One region of the Amycolatopsis sp. 505 genome, then DNA from elsewhere that is predicted to be linked to it. Evidence: riboswitches for the same ligand, from Rfam matches in the RefSeq annotation. Region 1 holds a riboswitch; each other region holds the start of a gene.
What was found. Region 1 has a riboswitch for S-adenosylmethionine ahead of thrC (threonine synthase). Riboswitches for the same ligand answer to the same signal wherever they lie in the genome.
Positions count from the first base shown of each region.

Region 2: linked by a shared signal. The riboswitch ahead of H5965_RS30015 (ATP-binding cassette domain-containing protein) and the one ahead of thrC (threonine synthase) in region 1 are both predicted to bind S-adenosylmethionine.
Region 3: linked by a shared signal. The riboswitch ahead of H5965_RS44770 (aminotransferase class V-fold PLP-dependent enzyme) and the one ahead of thrC (threonine synthase) in region 1 are both predicted to bind S-adenosylmethionine.

Region 1 covers NZ_JACKQP010000006.1:357,134-363,142, forward strand. The annotation lists gene H5965_RS23570 (ComEC/Rec2 family competence protein) at 1-1,525, shown strand, start outside; gene thrC (threonine synthase) at 1,563-2,828, opposite strand; SAM riboswitch class I at 2,842-2,975, opposite strand; gene holA (DNA polymerase III subunit delta) at 3,124-4,098, shown strand; gene rpsT (30S ribosomal protein S20) at 4,149-4,409, opposite strand; gene H5965_RS23590 (DMT family transporter) at 4,737-5,600, shown strand; gene H5965_RS23595 (VOC family protein) at 5,624-5,998, shown strand; gene H5965_RS23600 (class I SAM-dependent methyltransferase) at 5,995-6,009, opposite strand, start outside.
Region 2 covers NZ_JACKQP010000008.1:450,402-456,410, reverse strand. The annotation lists gene H5965_RS30030 (TatD family hydrolase) at 1-402, shown strand, start outside; gene H5965_RS30025 (transglycosylase family protein) at 612-2,036, shown strand; gene rsmA (16S rRNA (adenine(1518)-N(6)/adenine(1519)-N(6))-dimethyltransferase RsmA) at 2,199-3,035, shown strand; SAM riboswitch class I at 3,162-3,252, shown strand; gene H5965_RS30015 (ATP-binding cassette domain-containing protein) at 3,462-4,475, shown strand; gene H5965_RS30010 (4-(cytidine 5'-diphospho)-2-C-methyl-D-erythritol kinase) at 4,546-5,508, shown strand; gene H5965_RS30005 (ASCH domain-containing protein) at 5,505-5,912, shown strand; gene H5965_RS30000 (ABC-F family ATP-binding cassette domain-containing protein) at 5,917-6,009, shown strand, end outside.
Region 3 covers NZ_JACKQP010000020.1:82,829-88,837, reverse strand. The annotation lists gene H5965_RS44785 (penicillin-binding transpeptidase domain-containing protein) at 1-829, shown strand, start outside; gene H5965_RS44780 (metalloregulator ArsR/SmtB family transcription factor) at 958-1,713, shown strand; gene H5965_RS44775 (potassium/proton antiporter) at 1,811-3,289, shown strand; SAM riboswitch class IV at 3,368-3,482, shown strand; gene H5965_RS44770 (aminotransferase class V-fold PLP-dependent enzyme) at 3,522-4,847, shown strand; gene H5965_RS44765 (hypothetical protein) at 4,864-5,460, shown strand; gene H5965_RS44760 (hypothetical protein) at 5,465-6,009, shown strand, end outside.

The DNA of each region.
Region 1 (6,009 bases):
GCTGTCGGCCGCCGCGGCCGGGGCGTGCCTGGCCGGGTTCCTCGTCCTGGTCGGCCCGGAGCCGAGCGTGCTGCGCGCCGGCGTCATGGCGGCCGTGGCACTCCTGGCCCTGGCGCTGGGACGCCGTGGTTCGGCACTGCCCGCGCTGGCCTTTGCGGTGTGCCTGCTGGTAGTGGCGGATCCGGCGATGGCCACGGACTTCGGTTTCGCCCTGTCGGTGTGCGCCACCGGCGGGCTGGTCCTGCTCGCGCCGCGCTGGGCCGGTGCCCTGGTCCGTCGCGGGATCCCGCCGGGGTTCGCGGAAGGGCTGGCCGTCCCGCTGGCGGCCTTCCTGGTGACGGCGCCGGTGCTCGCGGGCATGGCGGGGTCGGTGAGCCTGGTTTCGGTGCTGACCAACGTCCTCGCCGCGCCCGTCGTGGCCCCGGCGACGGTGCTCGGCGTGCTGGCGACGATCACCGGTCCGTGGTGGCCGGGCGCCGGGAAACTCCTGGTGCACCTGGCCGACCCCGAGGCCCGGTGGCTGATCGCGGTGGCCCGGCACGGTGCCCGGGCTCCCGGCGCGGTCATCGCCTGGCCCGGCGGCTGGGTGGGCGGTCTCCTGGCCGCCACCGTCCTGGCGGTGCTGGCGCTCGCGGTCCGGCACCGGAAGGTGCGGGTGCTGATGGCCGTGCTCGTCGCCGGTGCGCTGCTGGTGTTCGTGCCGGTCCGGGTGGTGGCGCCGACGTGGCCGCCGCGGAACTGGGCGATGGTCGAGTGCGACGTCGGCCAAGGCGACGCGGTCGTGCTGGCGACCGCCGAGCCGGGGCGCGCGGTCGTCGTCGATGCCGGGCCCGAGCCGGGGCCGGTCGACGAGTGCCTGCACCGGCTGGCGGTCGACCGGGTTCCGCTGCTGGTGCTGAGCCACCTGCACGCCGACCACATCGGCGGCCTCGCCTCGGTCTTCGACGGTCGCGCGGTCGGTGCGATCGCCGTCGGCCCCGGGCGGTCGCCGGGGTGGGCGTGGCGCCAGGTCGCCGCCGAGGCCGGTCGGCGGGCAGTGCCGCTGGTCGAGCTGAGCCCGGGGGAGCGGCTGGACTGGCCGGGCCTGGCGCTCGACGTCCTCGGTCCCCGTTATGTACCGGCGCGGCAAGACGGGCCGCAGGACGGCACGACGATCAACAACAGCTCGGTGGTGCTCCGAGCGGAAACCACGGCCGGGCGGGTCCTGCTGACCGGCGACGTCGAACTGGCCGCGCAGGCGGACCTGCTGGCCGACATCGGAGATCTGAAGGCGGAGGTGCTGAAGGTGCCCCATCACGGCAGCCGTTACTCGCTGCCGTCGTTCCTCGCGGCGGTGGCCCCGCGGGTGGCGTTGGTCAGCGTGGGGGCGGGAAACACGTACGGCCACCCCAGCAAGTCCACAGTGGACACGCTGGTGGCGCTCGGCGCGCGAGTCACCCGCACCGATTTGGACGGCGACACCGCGGTGGTCACCGGAACGGCGATAGTCCGGCGAGGCGAGCCGCGCGGCCCGCCGCGCCGCTGAGTGCCGGGGCGGGCCCGAAGCCCGCCCCGGCCGGAGCTCAGTAGCCGAGGGCCTCGTTCACGGCCGCGGCCGAGGGCGGCAGGGTGGCCTTGGGGCCGACGTGGTTCTCGATCGCGTCGAGGGTCTTGAGGCCGTCGCCGGTGATCAGCAGGACCGTCTCGGCGTCCGGGTCCAGCTTGCCCGTCTCGACCAGCTTCTTCGCCGTGGCGACGGTGACCCCGCCCGCCGTCTCGGTGAAGATGCCTTCGGTGCGGGCGAGCAGGCGGATGCCCTCGACGACCTCTTCGTCGGAGACGTCCTCGATCGCGCCGCCGGTGCGGTTGACGATGTCGAGCACGTACGGGCCGTCGGCCGGGTTGCCGATCGCCAGCGAACGGGCGATCGTGTCCGGCTTCACCGGCTGGACCACGTCGTGGCCCTCGCGGAACGCGGCCGAGACCGGCGAGCAGCCGGTGGCCTGCGCGCCGAACACCTTGTACGGGCTGGCGTCCACGAGACCGAGCTGACCCAGCTCGCGGAAACCCTTGTCCACCTTGGTCAGCTGCGAACCGGAGGCGATCGGGACGACGATCTGCGGCGGGATGCGCCAGCCGAGCTGCTCGGCGACCTCGAAGGCCAGCGTCTTCGAGCCCTCCGAGTAGTACGGCCGGACGTTCACGTTGACGAACGCCCACTTCGGGTGCTCGCCGGCGAGCTCGGTGGCGAGGCGGTTGACGTCGTCGTAATTGCCGTCGATGGCGAGGAGGTCACCGTCGTACACCGCGGTGGTGAGGATCTTGGCGCGCTCGAGGGTCTTCGGGATCAGCACGACCGACCGCCAGCCGGCGCGGGCCGCGGCGGCGGCCGTCGCGTTGGCCAGGTTGCCGGTCGACGGACACGCGAGCACCTCGAACCCGAACTCGCGGGCGGCGGCCAGCGCGACGGCGACGACGCGGTCCTTGAACGAGTGCGTCGGGTTGCCGGTGTCGTCCTTGACCCACACGCGCTTGAGGCCGAGCGCCTTGGCGAGGCGGTCGGCGCGGACCAGCCGCGTCGCGCCCGGTTCGGTGTTCGGGATCTCTTCGACGTTGGACGGAACCGGAAGGAGCTTCTTGTAGCGCCAGATGTTCTTGGGGCCGGCCTCGATGTCCTCGCGGCGGACGCGGCCGAAGTCGTAGGCGACCTCGAGCGGCGAGAAGTCTTCGGCGGAGACGAACTCCGGGGCGAGCGGCTGCCGGTGGCCCTCTTCCTTCGACACCAGTTCGACGGCGGGACCGAGATCCGGGGTCTTCGTGGTGGAGGTCGTGCCGAGGGTGGCGGTCATCGCGAGGTTCCTTTCCTCATCTGCCCCGCCGAAGCGGGCCGGAATTGGCACCGTGGTCGTCAGCTACCCCGCGATCGCGGGATGACGGGCTGTACGCCGGTTGCCGGGGCTTCGTCGGGCCGTTCCCTCTGCCCCTCTGGATGAGCGGTATTCGGTTGTCGGTGCCGCGCACGCCGGATCGTCCGGGGCGGGCTGCCTCGGCTACACCGTACGACATCGCGCTCGCGCCGTGCCACGGTGGCCGCCCGACATCACCGGAGCGGGGGCATCGGAGCGCAAGTGAGAGGATTCCCGGGTGACCGCGCAAGCCACCGCCCCGACCCCGCTGCAGCTGGTGCTGGGGGAGGAAGAACTGCTGATCGAGCGGGCCGTCCGCGAGACGCTCGCCGCCGCCCGCGCGACGGACCCCACCGCGGAGCTGACCCGCGTCCGGGTGTCCGATCTCACAGCGCCCGAGCTGGCCGAACTGGTCAGCCCGTCGCTGTTCAGCGAGGGCCGGGTGATCGTCCTCGAGTCGGCGCAGGACATCTCGCAGGAGCTGGCCGACGCCGTCGCGAGCTACCTGAAGGACCCGGCGGACGGGGTCGTGCTCGTCGTCGTGCACACCGGCGGTGGCCGCAGCAAGGCCGGCAAGTCGCTCCCGGCCGCGCTGAAGAAGGCCGGCGCCGAGGTCACCGAGTGCCCGAAGCTGACCAAACCGGCCGAGCGGGAGCAGTTCGTGCGCCACGAGGTGCGCCGGGTGGGCGGCAAGATCGACCCGGCCGGGGTGGCCGCCCTCCTCGACGCCGTCGGCTCCGACCTGCGGGAACTCTCCTCGGCGGCGACGCAGCTGGTCGCGGACACGGGCGGGACCGTCGACGCCGACGCGGTCCGCCGCTACCACCGCGGCCGCGCCGACGTCACCGGGTTCGCGGTCGCGGAGAAGGCCGTCAGCGGGGACCGCTCGGCGGCGCTGGAGTCGCTGCGCTGGGCGATGCAGCTGGGTGTCCCGCACGTCCTGGTCGCGGACGCGCTGGCCGACGCGGTCCGCACGATCGCCCGGGTCTCCGGCGCGGGCCGGGGCAACCCGAACCAGCTGGCGGGCGAGCTCGGCATGCCGCCGTGGAAGATCCGCAAGGCGCAGGGCCAGTCCCGCGGCTGGAACCCGGACGGCCTGGCGACGGCGATGCGCGTGGTCGCGCGGCTGAACGCCGAGGTCAAGGGCGCGGCGGCGGACCCGGGCTACGCGCTGGAGCGAGCGGTCCTCGAGGTGGCCGCGGCCAAGGGGTGACATGAAGAAGGCCCCGGCCGAAGCCGGGGCCTTCCCAGAAATCAACCAGCTCAGAGCGCGTTGACGCGCTTGGCGAGCGCCGACTTCTTGTTGGCGGCCTGGTTGGCGTGGATGACGCCCTTCGAGACGGCCTTGTCCAGCTTCTGGGCGGCGTCGCGCTGCAGCTCGACGGCCTTGGCCTTGTCGCCGGCCTCGGCGGCTTCGCGGACCTTGCGGATCGCGGTCTTCACCGAGGACCGGATCGCCTGGTTGCGCTGACGCGCCTTCTCGTTCGTCGTGATGCGCTTGATCTGCGACTTGATGTTGGCCATAGGGCAACTCCTGTTTCACTCGGTGAGATCGCCGCCGCGCTGAAGTGGCCCCGGTGAAACCGGGTTTCCTCCATGACGGAATGCCGCACGGGCAGCGAGCGACCACTCTAACAGCCGGGCCGCGGGCGTCCGGAGCCGGGAGTACGGTGGACGGCGGTAGTGCCTAGGGTTCCGTCGCCGGTCCGCGCTTCCAGCTCGACACAACCAGGACCGGTGGGCCTGGTCCGAGCGGCACCATCGGCGGGCCCGGACGGCCGGTCGTTCATCTGACGGGGCAAAAGCCTGGAGGACCCGGCTTTCGCGCGCGCGAAAACCCGAAGGGGTCCGATGAACGCCACCGCCTTGTCCCTCGTCCTCGTCGCGGCCGTCGTGCACGCCGCCTGGAACCTCGCCGCCAAGCGGATTTCTTCCGGTGGCACCCAGTTCGTCTGGCTCTACTACACCGTCGGCGCCGTCGCGCTGCTGCCGATCACGGTCGTCCAGCTCGTCGTCGAAGCCGACCGTCCACAGTGGAGCTGGCTGCTCGCCGCCGTCGTCACCTCCGTGCTGCACATCGCCTACGGCATCGTGCTGCAACGCGGGTACCGCGTCGGGGACCTGTCCGTCGTCTACCCCGTCGCGCGGGGCACCGGGCCGCTGCTGTCGGTGCTGGCCGCCGTCCTCGTGCTCGGCGAACGGCCCGGCCCGCTCGGCCTGCTCGGTGCGTTCCTGGTGATCGCCGGCGTCCTGGTGATCAGCACCGGCCGCAAGGCGGGTGACCCGCGGGCGGTCAAAGCGGGGATCTTCTACGGCCTGCTGACCGGCGCCGTCATCGCCGGCTACACGCTCTGGGACGCGCACTCGGTGACCGGCCTCGGCGTGCCGCCGGTCGTCTACTTCGGCCTCGGCTCGGTCCTGCAGAGCGTCCTGCTCGTGCCCGGCGCGCTGGCCGGGCGCGCCGAGGTCGGCCGCGTCTGGCGCGAGCACCGCCGGGAGGTGCTGCTCGTCGGGCTGCTGTCGCCGGTCGCCTACATCCTCGTGCTGTTCGCCCTGACGATGGCGCCGGTCAGCCTGGTCGCGCCCGCCCGCGAGCTGAGCATCGTGCTCGGCGGCCTCGCCGCGTGGCTGGTCCTGGGCGAGCGGGACGCCGTGCGGCGGCTGGCCGGCTCGGTGATCGTGCTGTCCGGCATCGCGGCGATTGCGGCCGCCTGAGCCCGTCCGGTAGGGATGGTCGGATGGAGATCCTGAAGAGCCGGCTGCTGATCCGCCCGCGGGACGCCGCCGCTTCCACGGCGTTCTACCGCGACACCCTCGGCCTGGCCGTGGAGCGGGAGTTCCCGGGCGGCACCGTGTTCTTCCTCGGCCACGGCTCGCTGGAGGTCTCCGGCGCGGGCGAGGCGGGCGCGTCACCCGATCTGGTGCTCTGGCTGCAGGTCCGGGACCTCGCCGGCACCCTGGCCGACCTCGCGGCGAAGGGCCTGGAACCGGTGCGCGACGCCCGGCGCGAGCCGTGGGGCCTCGACGAGGCCTGGATCGCCGATCCGGACGGCACGCGCATCGTGCTGGTCGAGGTGCCCGAGGGCCACCCGATCCGCACGGACACCCGCTAGGCGGGCTTGAC
Region 2 (6,009 bases), on a different contig from region 1:
ATCCACGACCGCGAGGCCCACGACGACGTATTGCGCATCCTGGCCGAAGAGGGTGCGCCGAATGCCGTAATTTTCCATTGTTTCTCCGGGGACGCGGAAATGGCCCGCAAGTGCGTCGACGCGGGCTTTGTCCTTTCCTTCGCGGGCACGGTGACGTTCAAGAACGCGAAGGGGCTTCACGAGGCGGCCCGGCTCTGCCCGCCGGGGCAGTACCTCGTCGAGACCGACGCGCCGTTTCTGACCCCCCACCCGTTCCGTGGGCGGCCGAACGAGCCGTTCGGCGCCGCTTACACCGTCCGTCACCTCGCGGCGCTCAGGGGCGAAGCTGTCCACGAAGTCGCCGAAGCGGTCCGGACCACCGCCGAGCGGGTCTACCGACTCCCCAGTGTCACAACGGGTTGAACGCATTGCGACAACAGGGTTCCCGGCTCGTCCACCTGATGGAGTGACCCAGATCACGACACTCCGGGGGGTGTTTGCGCAACCCGCCGCGACCCGTTACTGTCCCGTGATCGTGCCGGTCGGACCTGCGCTCAGCAGTTGCCGATCGTCACGCCCAGTCGTAGAGACGGCGCCCCCGACCGTCGTCTCGTGAAAGGGAACGATCCCCGGTGACAGGTAGCAGACAGGCTGGAGCGCGCTCCGCCGTCCTCGAACGCGGTCATTTCGAGGACACCGCGTACGGCCAGCTCGACTTCTCCGACGACCCGAACATCACGCAGCAGGACATCCTCGCCGCGCTCGGCCCCGATGCCGACGCGATGATGGCCGAGATCGACGTCGACGTCGACGAACTGATCCGCCTCATCAACGCCGAGACGACGTACCTGCCGCCGATCGTCATCCCGGACGGCCTCGAGGAGGACCGCACCGCTTCCCCCGAAGCGCGCCGTGCGGCTCTGGACGAGGGCCTCCGCCAGACCACCAAGGTCTGGAAGCGCCGGTTCCTCAAGGGTGCCGTCCTCAGCGTCATGATCAGCGTCGCCGGCGGCGGCGCGGCCGCGCTGGCGATGAACAAGAGCATCACCGTCGACGTCGACGGCCACCAGCAGACCGTGCACTCCTTCGGCGGCACCGTCGGCGAGGTGCTCGAGGACGCGGGCCTGTCCGTCGGCGAGCACGACTCGCTCTCGCCCTCCCCGCAGGCGGAGGTCGGCGACGGCGGCGTCATCAAGCTCGAGCGCGGCCGCCAGCTGAAGCTGATCGTCGACGGCGCCGAGCGCACCTCCTGGGTCCGCGCGACCCACCTCGGCGACGCGCTGAGCCAGCTCGGGATGACCGAGATGGACAAGGCCGGCACCTGGATGTCAATGCCGAAGAGCGGCGAGCTGCCGCTGCAGGGCGCGACCGTCGAGATCAAGACGCTCAAGAACATCACCCTGTACGACGGCGGCAACGCGCCGAAGCAGGTCAAGACCACGGCCGTGACGACGAAGGAGTTCCTGGGCGAGTACAAGCTCACCCTGGGCCCGGAGGACCAGGCCGAGGGCGGCCTGGACGTCAAGCTGACCGACGGCGCCGAGGTGCACATCAGCCGCACCGGCGTCTCGACGGTCGTCCAGAAGGAGTCCATCGACCCGCCCGAGCAGCGCGTCGACGACCCGAACCTCGCCAAGGGCAAGACGCAGGTCGAGGACCCCGGCACGCCGGGTGAGAAGGAAGTGACCTACAAGGTCACGCAGAAGAACGGCAAAGAGGTCGGCCGGGAGAGCATCTCCGAGAAGGTCATCACCCAGCCGAAGCCGAAGATCGTCCACGTCGGCACCAAGGAAGCCCCGGCCCCGAACATCGGCGACGGCTCCGCGTGGGACCGCATCGCGCAGTGCGAGTCGGGCGGCAACTGGTCCATCAACACCGGCAACGGCTACTACGGCGGCCTCCAGTTCGACAAGCGCACGTGGGACGCCTACGGCGGCGACCAGTACGCGAACCTGCCGAGCCAGGCTTCGCGCGAGCAGCAGATCGCGGTCGCGGAGAAGGTCCGCGACGCCCGCGGCGGCTACAGCGCCTGGCCGGTCTGCGGCAAGAAGGCCTGAGTACCGCTTCGAACCGGCCCCCGTCCCTCCCCGGACGGGGGCCGTTTCGCGTGTCGACCCGCCAATCACGCGTGTCGGCTCTCCAATCACGCGTGTCGTCCCCCCAATCACGCGAGATGCGCCTCTGATCACGCGAATTCCGGGTTCAAGTAGGCTCCAGCGGTGGTTGAACTGCTGGGACCGGCCGAAATCCGTGCGCTGGCGGCCGAACTCGACGTGCGGCCGACCAAGAAGCTCGGGCAGAACTTCGTGCACGACCCCAACACCGTCCGGCGGATCGTCGAGCTGGCGAACGTCACGCCCGACGACGTCGTCCTCGAGGTCGGGCCCGGCCTCGGGTCCCTGACCCTCGGGCTGCTCGCCACCGGCGCCCGGGTGGTCGCCGTCGAGATCGACCCCAAGCTCGCCGAACGGCTGCCCAAGACCGTCGCCGAACGCGGGCCCGAGGCCGCGGGGAACCTCACCGTCGTCGGGGCGGACGCCCTGCGCGTCACCCGCGAACAACTGGGCGAGCCGACCGCTCTCGTCGCCAACCTGCCCTACAACGTCGCCGTGCCCGTCGTGCTGCACCTCCTGGCCGAGGTGCCCTCCCTCCGGACCGGTCTCGTCATGGTGCAGACCGAGGTCGCCGACCGGATGGCCGCCGGCCCCGGCAGCCGGATCTACGGCGTGCCCAGCGTCAAGCTCGCCTGGTACGGCCCCGCACGCAAGGTCGCCGCCGTGCCACGCTCGGTGTTCTGGCCGGTGCCGAACGTCGATTCCGCGCTCGTCGCCTTCGAGCGGGCCGACGCGACGGCGTCCGACGACCGGGACGTCCTCTTCGGCCTGGTGGACGCCGCTTTCTCACAACGCAGGAAGACGCTCCGGGCCGCGCTCGCGGGCTGGGCGGGCTCGGCCGAGCGCGCCGGCGAACTCCTGACGGCGGCCGGGATCGACCCCAGGACCCGTGGCGAGCAGCTGGATGTGCACGACTTCGCCCGCATCGCCGCCGCGCGCTAGCGGCTCCACAGTGGAGGCGTGAAAATACGCCCGCCAAGCCCGTGATCCCGCGATTCGGACACCTCCACTCGTGTGATCTGGGCCAACGGGCTTGCTTTCGCTCCTCGGGATCGGTTTTACTCAATACGTCCATCCCGAGCGACTGAGAGACCTGGCTCGCCGAAGTCGCAGCAACCACCCTCCACAGGGCAGGTGCTACCGCCAGGACCGATGGAGGCCGTTTTCGATGAAGAGGGTAGCCCGCCCCCTGCTCCTGACCAGGCGTCGCGTTGTCGACGAAGGCCGCCGCTCCGTGACCGCATGTCGACGCTCCCACTGAGCTAGTCCGAGCCGGTCCACCTCTTCTTCATGCACCGTCCGAACAGGACGGAACTCGCTTGCGGCCGGGTGCTGCGCGCTGCCTGCACCCCGTTTTCTGGAGCCTTCGTGATCACCGTCGAAAACCTGTCCAAAACCTTTGCCACCAACGGAAACTCCGTCGTCGCGCTGCGGGACGTGAGCGTCGACGTCCAGGCAGGCTCGCTGTTCGGCGTGGTCGGTCCCGCCGGGTCGGGCAAGTCCGTCCTCGCCCGGTGCATCGCCCTGCAGGAGCGCCCCGACCGCGGTGTCGTCCGCCTCGACGGCCTCAACACCGGCACCCTCGACGGCCGCCGCCTCCGCGAAATCCGCCGTCAGCTCGGCGTCGTTTCCACGAAGCCGGAGCTGATCGCCGAGCGCACCATCGCCGGCAACATCGCTTCCCCGCTCGAGCAGCTCGGCGTCGACGGCCCGCAGCGCCGCAGCCGGGTCGGCTCGCTGCTCGACCTCGTCGGCCTGACCCAGCGCGCCACGCAGCGGCCCGGTGAGCTGTCCGCCGGGCAGCTGCGCCGCGTCGCGGTCGCGAAGGCGCTGGCGGCGGCCCCGGCCGTGCTGCTCGCCGACGACCCGACCGCCGGCGTCGACCCGGAGGAGGCCGGCGCGGTGCTCGCCGTCCTCGACCGGGCGCGCTCCGAGCTGGGCACCACGATCGTCGTCACGACGCCGGACGCGGGCGTGGTCCGCCGGGTCTGCGACGACGTCGCGGTGCTGGAGGACGGCACGGTCGTCGAGCGCGGCACGGTGCTCGACCTGATCTCGAACCCGGCCAGCCGCACCGCCCAGGCGCTGCTGCCGGCCATCGAGACGACCCGCTCGCAGGCGGCGCGCTACGACCGCTCGGCCGACGTCGTGCTGGTCGGTTTCGCTTCGGTGGGCGCGCTGCTGCCCGAGGCCGCCGGCCGCTTCGACGTCGAGTTCGCCACCATCGGCGGCGGCCTGACCCGCATCGGTGACACGCCGGTCGGCCGGTTCCGCCTGGGTGTCCGCGGCGAGCGGGCCGACGCGGCGCTGGCCTGGGTCGCCGAGCGCGGCGGGCACGTGACGCAGACCGCGCGCAGCCCGCAGGGTGTGGCGGCTGCCTGAGCTTTCCACCGGGAACGCCCCGATGCGCAGGTCGCATCGGGGCGTTTCCGCGGGCACGTAGGCTGGTCGGGTGCTCGCTGTAGTTCCGCCCCCAGTCACCGTCCGGGTCCCGGCCAAGGTCAACCTGCACCTTTCGGTCGACGACCTGCGGGAAGACGGTTACCACGAGCTGGTCACCGTGTTCCAGGCGCTGTCGCTGACCGACGAGGTGACCGTCGCGGTCACCGAAGAGCCCGGCATCGAGGTCTACGGCGAGGGGGAGGGCTCGGTCCCGATCGGCCCCGAAAACCTGGCCTGGCGGGCCGTCGAGGCGCTCGCGGCGCACGTCGGGCGCACCGGTGAGCCGAAGGTCCGGGTGGTGCTGCGCAAGGGCATCCCGGTCGCGGGCGGCATGGCGGGCGGCAGCGCCGACGCCGCGGCGACACTGGTCGGACTCGCTTCGCTGTGGGGGCTCGACGTCACCCGCGACGAACTCGCCGAAATCGCCGCCGGCCTGGGCAGCGACGTCCCGTTCGCGCTCTACGGCGGCACCGCGCTGGGCACCGGCCGCGGCGAACAGCTCGTCCCGGTGCTGTCGCGGCACACGTTCCACTGGGTGCTGGCTTTCGCCGCCGAGGGGCTGTCGACGCCGAAGGTGTTCGGCGAACTCGACCGCCTGCGCGCGGCGGGCAACCCGCCCCGGATCGGCTCGCACACGCCGGTCGTCGAGGCGCTGGCCTCGGGCGACCCGCGCCAGCTGGCCTTGCTGCTGGGCAACGACCTCCAGGCGGCCGCGGTCTCGCTGCGGCCCGACCTGCGCCGCACGCTCCGGGCGGGCGTGAACGCGGGCGCGCTCGCGGGCACGGTGTCCGGTTCCGGCCCGACGTGCGCGTTCCTCTGCGAAGACGCGCAGTCGGCGGTGGAGGTCGCGGCCGAGCTGTCGGGCGCCGGCGTCTGCCGCACGGTCCGCGTGGCCCACGGCCCGGTCCCCGGCGCCCGGGTGGTCGGCGGGGACGACGCGCCGCGCCCGGCGCCGCCGCGGGTGCACGCATGAAGCACGCCGAGTTCGCGTTCCCCGGCCCGCTGCGCGACAAGCTGGTCGCGGCGATCCTGGCCGGGGAGAAGACGACGACCTCGGCCCTGCTCGCGGAATACGAACACGACGGCGAAGCGTTGCCCTTCGTGGGTGAGCGAGAGCTGGTGCTCGACTCCGCCGGCACCGGGGTGGCGGTCATCGAAACGGTCGAGGTACGTGTCCTGCCACTGTCCGCAGTGGACATCGAGCACGCGCTCGGCGAGGGCGAGGGTTTCGCGAGCGTTGCCGAGTGGCGCGCGGAGCACACGAAGTTCTGGCAGAGCGCGGAAGTGCGCGCCGCCCTGGAGAACCCGGAATTCACCGTGGACGACACGACTCAGGTCGTGGCGACCCGGTTCGTCATTGTGGAAAGGATCGGCTGAGCGGATGGCCAACCTGGTCAACCTGGAGGCGGTGAGCAAGTCCTACGGGGTTCGCCCGCTGCTGGACGGCGTTTCCCTCGGCATCGCGGCCGGGCAG
Region 3 (6,009 bases), on a different contig from region 1:
GGGATCGGCGATGCTCGTCGCCCTCGACACGGGCTCGGGGGACATCCTCGCGGTCGCGCAGAACGCCGCGGCCGGGAACGCGCCGAAGGCGCTCAACGGCCTGTACGAGCCGGGATCGTCGTTCAAGATCGCGACGTCGGTGGCGGCGGTCCAGCAGAGCGGCCTGAACGCGGGGTCGCCGGTCGACTGCCCGGGCGTCGCGACGATCGGCACGCGGACGGTCAAGAACGAGGGCTTCGAGCTGGGCGCGACGAACCTCCAGACGGCGTTCGCCCGCTCCTGCAACACCACGTTCGGCCAGCTCGCGCTCGCCCTGCCCGCGGACGGGCTGAAGAAGGCGGCCGACGAGCTGGGCCTCAACGCCGACTACGACATCCCCGGGATCAAGACCGAGCTGGGCAAGGTCGAGCCCGCGGCGAGCAAGGACGAGCAGGTCGAGGACGGGTTCGGCCAGGGCCGCATCCAGGCCAGTGCCCTCGGCGGCACGCTGATGGCGGCCACGGTGGCGACCGGCAAGGCGATCACGCCCCGGCTGTGGCACGACCTGGAGACCTCGGTCGTCAAGGGCTACTCGCCGCCGCCGGCGTCGGTGCTCGGGGAAGTGCGGAAGATGATGCACGCGGTGGTCCAGAGCGGCACCGGCCGCGCGGCGGCGTCGGCGGGCAACGTCTTCGGCAAGACGGGCACGGCCCAGTTCGGCGACGGCTCGAACGCCACGGGCTGGTTCGTCGGCTACCGCGGCAGCATCGCCTTCGCCGTGGTCCTCGAAAAGTCGAACGATTCCGGCCCGGCCGTCCAACTGGCCGCCAAGTTCCTCAAGGCCCTCTGACCCGCACCGGCCCGCAGCCGCCGTGTCGTCCATCCAGGTACGCGTGTCGTCCATCCAGGTACGCGTGTCGTCCGGCCGGGTACGAAGGTTCGGCCGTGGCCGACGGGTCGGGGCCGTAGCGTGGGGGCATGGAGACGATCGCGCTGGCCGAGGTGGCCGCGGTGCTCGCCGACCCGAGCCGGGCCACCATGTGCCTCGTGCTGCTGGACGGGCGGGCCTGGACCGTCGGCGAGCTCGCGAAGGCGGCCGGGATCGCGCTCTCGACGGCCAGCGAGCACGTCACCCGGCTGGCCGGTGCCGGCTTCGTCGCCCGCGTCAAGCAGGGGCGGGCCAGCTACGTCCGGATCGCCGACCCGCGGGTCGCCGAGCTGATCGAGCACCTGGCCCAGCACGCAGTGACATCCGGGGCGCTGCCCCGGGCCGGGGGCTCCGCCACCCGGAGCCCCCGAAAGGCTGCCGGTCACCGGCCGGTCACCGGCCTCAAGTCCTCCCTGCGCGCCCGGCGGCTCGGCTTCGCCCGGACCTGCTACGACCACCTCGCCGGCGAGCTCGGCGTCGCCCTCCGCGAGGGCATGCTCGCCACCGGCCTGGTCGACACCGCCGCCGGGCTGGCGCTGACCCCGCGCGGCCGCGACGTCCTGGCGGATCTCGGTGTCCCCGTCGCGGCCGGGCGGCGGCCGCTGCTGCGTGACTGTCTGGATTGGACGGAGCGCCGCGACCACCTCGCCGGCGCCCTGCCCGCCGCGCTGCTCGAGCGGGCGGTCGACGCCGGCTGGGTGGCCCGGGACGGTCACCGCGCGGTCAAGGTGCTGCCGGCAGCGGGGGAGCCGTTCGCCGCGCTCGGTGTCGATCTCGACGCGCTCAGTGGTGTTGCGGCGCCTTAACACACCGGGTGTCCGGCGCCGGGCAGCGGTACACGAACGAGTTAATCCACGTGCCTCACTATTCTGAGAGCCCCACGGCACTCGGGAGGAGGCGGGCATGGACCAGCTTCCCGTGCTGCTCGGCGTCGGCGGCGTCGTCCTCCTCGCGTCCGTGCTGGCCGTGCGCGTGTCGATCCGGCTCGGCCTGCCCTCGCTGCTGCTGTACCTGGGGATCGGCGTCCTGCTGGGCGAAGCCGGCTTCGGCATCCGGTTCGACAACCCCGGCCTGACCCAGTCGCTCGGCCTCGCCGCCCTCGTCATGATCCTCGCCGAAGGCGGGCTGACCACCCGGTGGTCGGCGGTGAAACCCGCGCTGGGCCGCGGGATCGCACTGTCCACAGTGGCCGTCGTGGTGAGCGTTGCGGCCACCGGCGCGGCCCTGCACTGGCTGCTGGGCCTCGACTGGCGGCTGGCGCTGCTGTGGGGCGCGGTGCTCGCCTCGACCGACGCGGCCGCGGTGTTCTCGGTGCTGCGCACGGCCGGGATCGGCAAACGGCTCACCGGCGCGCTCGAACTCGAGTCGGGGATCAACGACGCACCGGCCTACATCGCCGTCGTGGTCCTGGCCGAAGGCACCACTGTGGACTGGACGCTGCCGCTGCTGGTGGTCTACGAGCTGACGGCGGGCCTGGTCATCGGCCTCGCCTTCGGCTGGCTCGGCGGGATCGCGCTGCGCCGGGCCGCGCTGCCGGCGACCGGCCTCTACCCGCTGGCCACGGTCGCGGTGTGCGTCGTCGCCTACTCGTCCGGGCAGCTGCTGCACGCGTCCGGGCTGCTCGCCACCTACGTCGCCGCGCTGGTGCTCGGCAATTCGCGGCTGCCGCACCGGTCGGACACGCTCTCGTTCGCCGAGGGCCTGGGGTGGCTGGCCCAGATCGGGCTGTTCGTGCTGCTCGGGCTGTTCGCCTCGCCGGGCCGGCTGCTCGACGCGATCGTGCCGGGCCTGGTCGCGGGCGCGGTGGTGCTGCTGCTGGCGCGGCCGGTCTCGGTGGTGCTGTCGATGCTGCCGTTCCGCCTGCCGTGGCGGGAACAGGTGTTCCTGTCGTGGGCCGGGCTGCGCGGCGCGGTGCCGATCGTGCTCGCCATGATCCCGTTGTCGCAGGGCCTGCCGGGCGCGCAGCGGCTGGTCGACGCGGTGTTCGTGCTGGTCATCGTGCTGACGCTGGTCCAGGGGGCGACGCTCGGCCCGCTCGCGCGCACGCTCGGGCTGGCCAAGAAGTCCGAAGCGCACGAGATCGAGGTCGACTCCGCGCCGCTGGACGAGCTCGGCGCCGAACTGCTGCAGGTCCGCATCCAGCCGGGGTCGAAGATGCACGGCGTGTACCTGTCCGAGCTGCGGCTGCCGGTCGGGGCGACGATCAGCCTGGTCGTCCGCGACGGCGCCGGGTTCACCCCGCAGAAGACCAGCCGGTTGCAGGAGAACGACCAGCTCCTGGTCGTCACGACGAGCGCGGTCCGCGACGCGGTCGAACGCCGGCTGCGCGCCGTCGACCGGGCCGGCCGCCTGGCCCGCTGGAAGGGCGAATCCGGTCGCTGAGCACGCTCTGTGACCGGCGTCTCAGAATGTGCGACGGGGGTTGGCGCCCGGGCGCGCTCTCGGTTACCTTTCGAACCAGGTCATGAGTGCCAGCGCGAAGCCCCGGCTTGCTGGCCGGCAACCCTCCTACCGCGGTGGGGTGCCCCGGGTGAAGACCGGGCCGGTCGCGCCGTGCGACGGGCAAGCGCGGGCCCCTCGCCGGGGTCCCCCGGATCGCCGAGGAGGCACCCCGATGACTCTCGCCATCGACCGCACCCAGCTCGAAGCCCCTGCCGTTCCCGCCGTCGCCGGGGCGTCGCTGCGGGTTCCGCTGGTGACCGGCGGGGACATCGGCTACGCCAACCTCGACCACGCCGCGAGCGCACCCTGCCTCGACGCCGTCCGCGCGAAGGTCGACGAGTTCCTGCCCTGGTACGCCAGCGTCCACCGCGGCGCCGGCTTCGCGTCGCAGGTCTCCACCAAGCTCTACGAGCGCACCCGCGACGTCCTGCGCCGCTTCGTCGACGCGCGGCGTACCGACACCGTCGTCTTCACCCGCAACACCACCGACTCCTTCAACCTCCTCGCCCGCAGCCTTCCCCGGCACACCACGGTGGTTGTCTTCGACACCGAGCACCACGCCGCGCTGCTGCCGTGGCACGGCCCGAACGTCCGGCGGATCCCGACGCCGCGCACCCGCCTCGCCGCGGTGTCCGCTGTGGACGAAGCACTCGCCGAAGCCCCGCAGGGCCCGCGGCTGGTCGTCGTCACCGGGGCGTCCAATGTGACCGGTGAGCTGCTCCCGGTGGCGGAAATCGCGGCCGTGGCGCGGAAACACGGCGCCCGCATCGCCCTCGACGCCGCCCAGCTGGCCCCGCACCGCCGGATCTCGCTCAAGGAACTCGACGTCGACTACGTCGCGCTGTCCGGCCACAAGCTGTACGCGCCCTTCGGTGCGGGCGCGCTGATCGGGCGTGCCGACTGGCTGCGCGCGGCCCGCCCGTACCTCGCCGGCGGCGGTGCGACCAAGCTCGTCACCGAAGACGCCGTCGTCTGGAACACCGGCCCGGAGCGCCACGAAGCCGGCTCGCCCAACACCGTCGGCGTGTACGCGCTCGGCGTCGCGTGCGAGACCCTCGGCGAAAACTGGGCCGCGATCGAAGACCACGAGCAGGCCCTGCTCGCCCGGCTCCGCAAGGGCCTCGAGAGCATCCCGGGCTGCGCCGAGCTGCGGCTGTTCGACGCGCCGGTCGACCGGGTCGGCACGGTCAGCTTCGTCGTCGACGGCTTCGACCCCGGCTGGCTCGCCGCGGTCCTGTCCGCCGAGTACGGCATCGGCGTCCGCGACGGCGCCTTCTGCGCCCACATCGCGGCCAAGCGCCTGATCGGCCGCACCGGCGGCGACGGGCAGCAGGCGGTCCGCGTCAGCCTCGGCCTCGGCAGCACGGAGGAACACGTCGACCGCGTGCTCCTCGCCCTGCGGCAGATCGTCGCCCGCGGAGCTCGCTGGGAGTACGCGAAGGTGGACGGCCGCTGGGCCCCGGTCGGCGACCCGCGCGAGCTGCCGCCGTTCTGCTGAACGCCAGCCTGGGCCGATGGGGAGAGGGCCGCGTTTCTGGTTTCCGCTGGCACTGCTGGGGTTCGCGCAGCTCGGCTCGGTCGTCGTGCAGCTGCTGTGGCGCCGGAGCCGGGCCGAAAGCGAGTCCGCGAACCTCCTCCTCGCACCGGCGGTCCCGCCCGGCGCGACCGAGTACAGCCGCGCGCAGCGGTGGCCGCTGGACTTCCACGTCGGGGACAGCAGCCTCCCGGCCGGGCCGGTATGGCTGGTCACGCTCGGCGTGGCCGTCCTCGGCACCGCCGTCTGGTACGCGTTCGCCCGGCGGCCGGGCCGGGTGGGGTGGTTCGTCCTCGGCACGATCGCCGCGCTGCTCGCCGTCCCGCTGCTCGACCTGGTCGGGTCCTGGCAGTTCCGCCTCGGCGACGGCCTGCGCGGCCCGCTCCTGGCCACCCTCGGCCTGCTGCTGCTCGCCGCCTGCGAACGCAGCCGGTTCGTCCTGCTGACGACGGTGGCATTCGCCCTGGTCGCCGTGGTGCTCTCGGCGGACACGGCGGGCATGCTGGCCTCGGCGATGATCCTGCTCGCCGCCGCCTTCATCGCCCTGCTGCGGGGAAGCCCGCGCTCGATACCCTGACCCGATGGGGTGTTCACGGCGGTCCTGGTTCCCGCTGGCCGCGCTGGGGTTCGCGCTGATCGTGCTGGTGGCCGTCGACCTGGTCACGGACCGCCCCGAAAGCACGCTGGGGTACCAGCGGTCGCACGGCTTCGCGACCAACGAGCTCAACGGCACCGGCCTGGCGAGCGAGCAGAGAGCGATCGCCGCCGCCGTCGACGTGGTGCCCTCGGCGCGGCTCGGCTGGCTCGCCGGTCTCGTCTGCGTGGTGCTCTGCGTGGCCGCCTGGTCTTGGCGGCAGCTGCGGCCCGAGCGTCCCGGCCGGTTCCTGCTCGGCACGCTCGGGGCGCTGGCCGCCGTCCCGCTGCTCGACCTGGTCGGCGCCCTCCAGTTCCGGCTCGGCGGCGACGTCCGCGGCGCGCTCCTGGCGACGCTCGGCCTCCTGGTGCTGGCCGGCTGCGAACGCAGCTGGTTCCTGCTGGCCGTCACCGGCGTGTTCGCGCTGGTCGCGACGGTTTTCCTACCTCCAGCAGCCGGCGCGCTCGCCGCGGCGGGCGTCCTGTTCGCGGC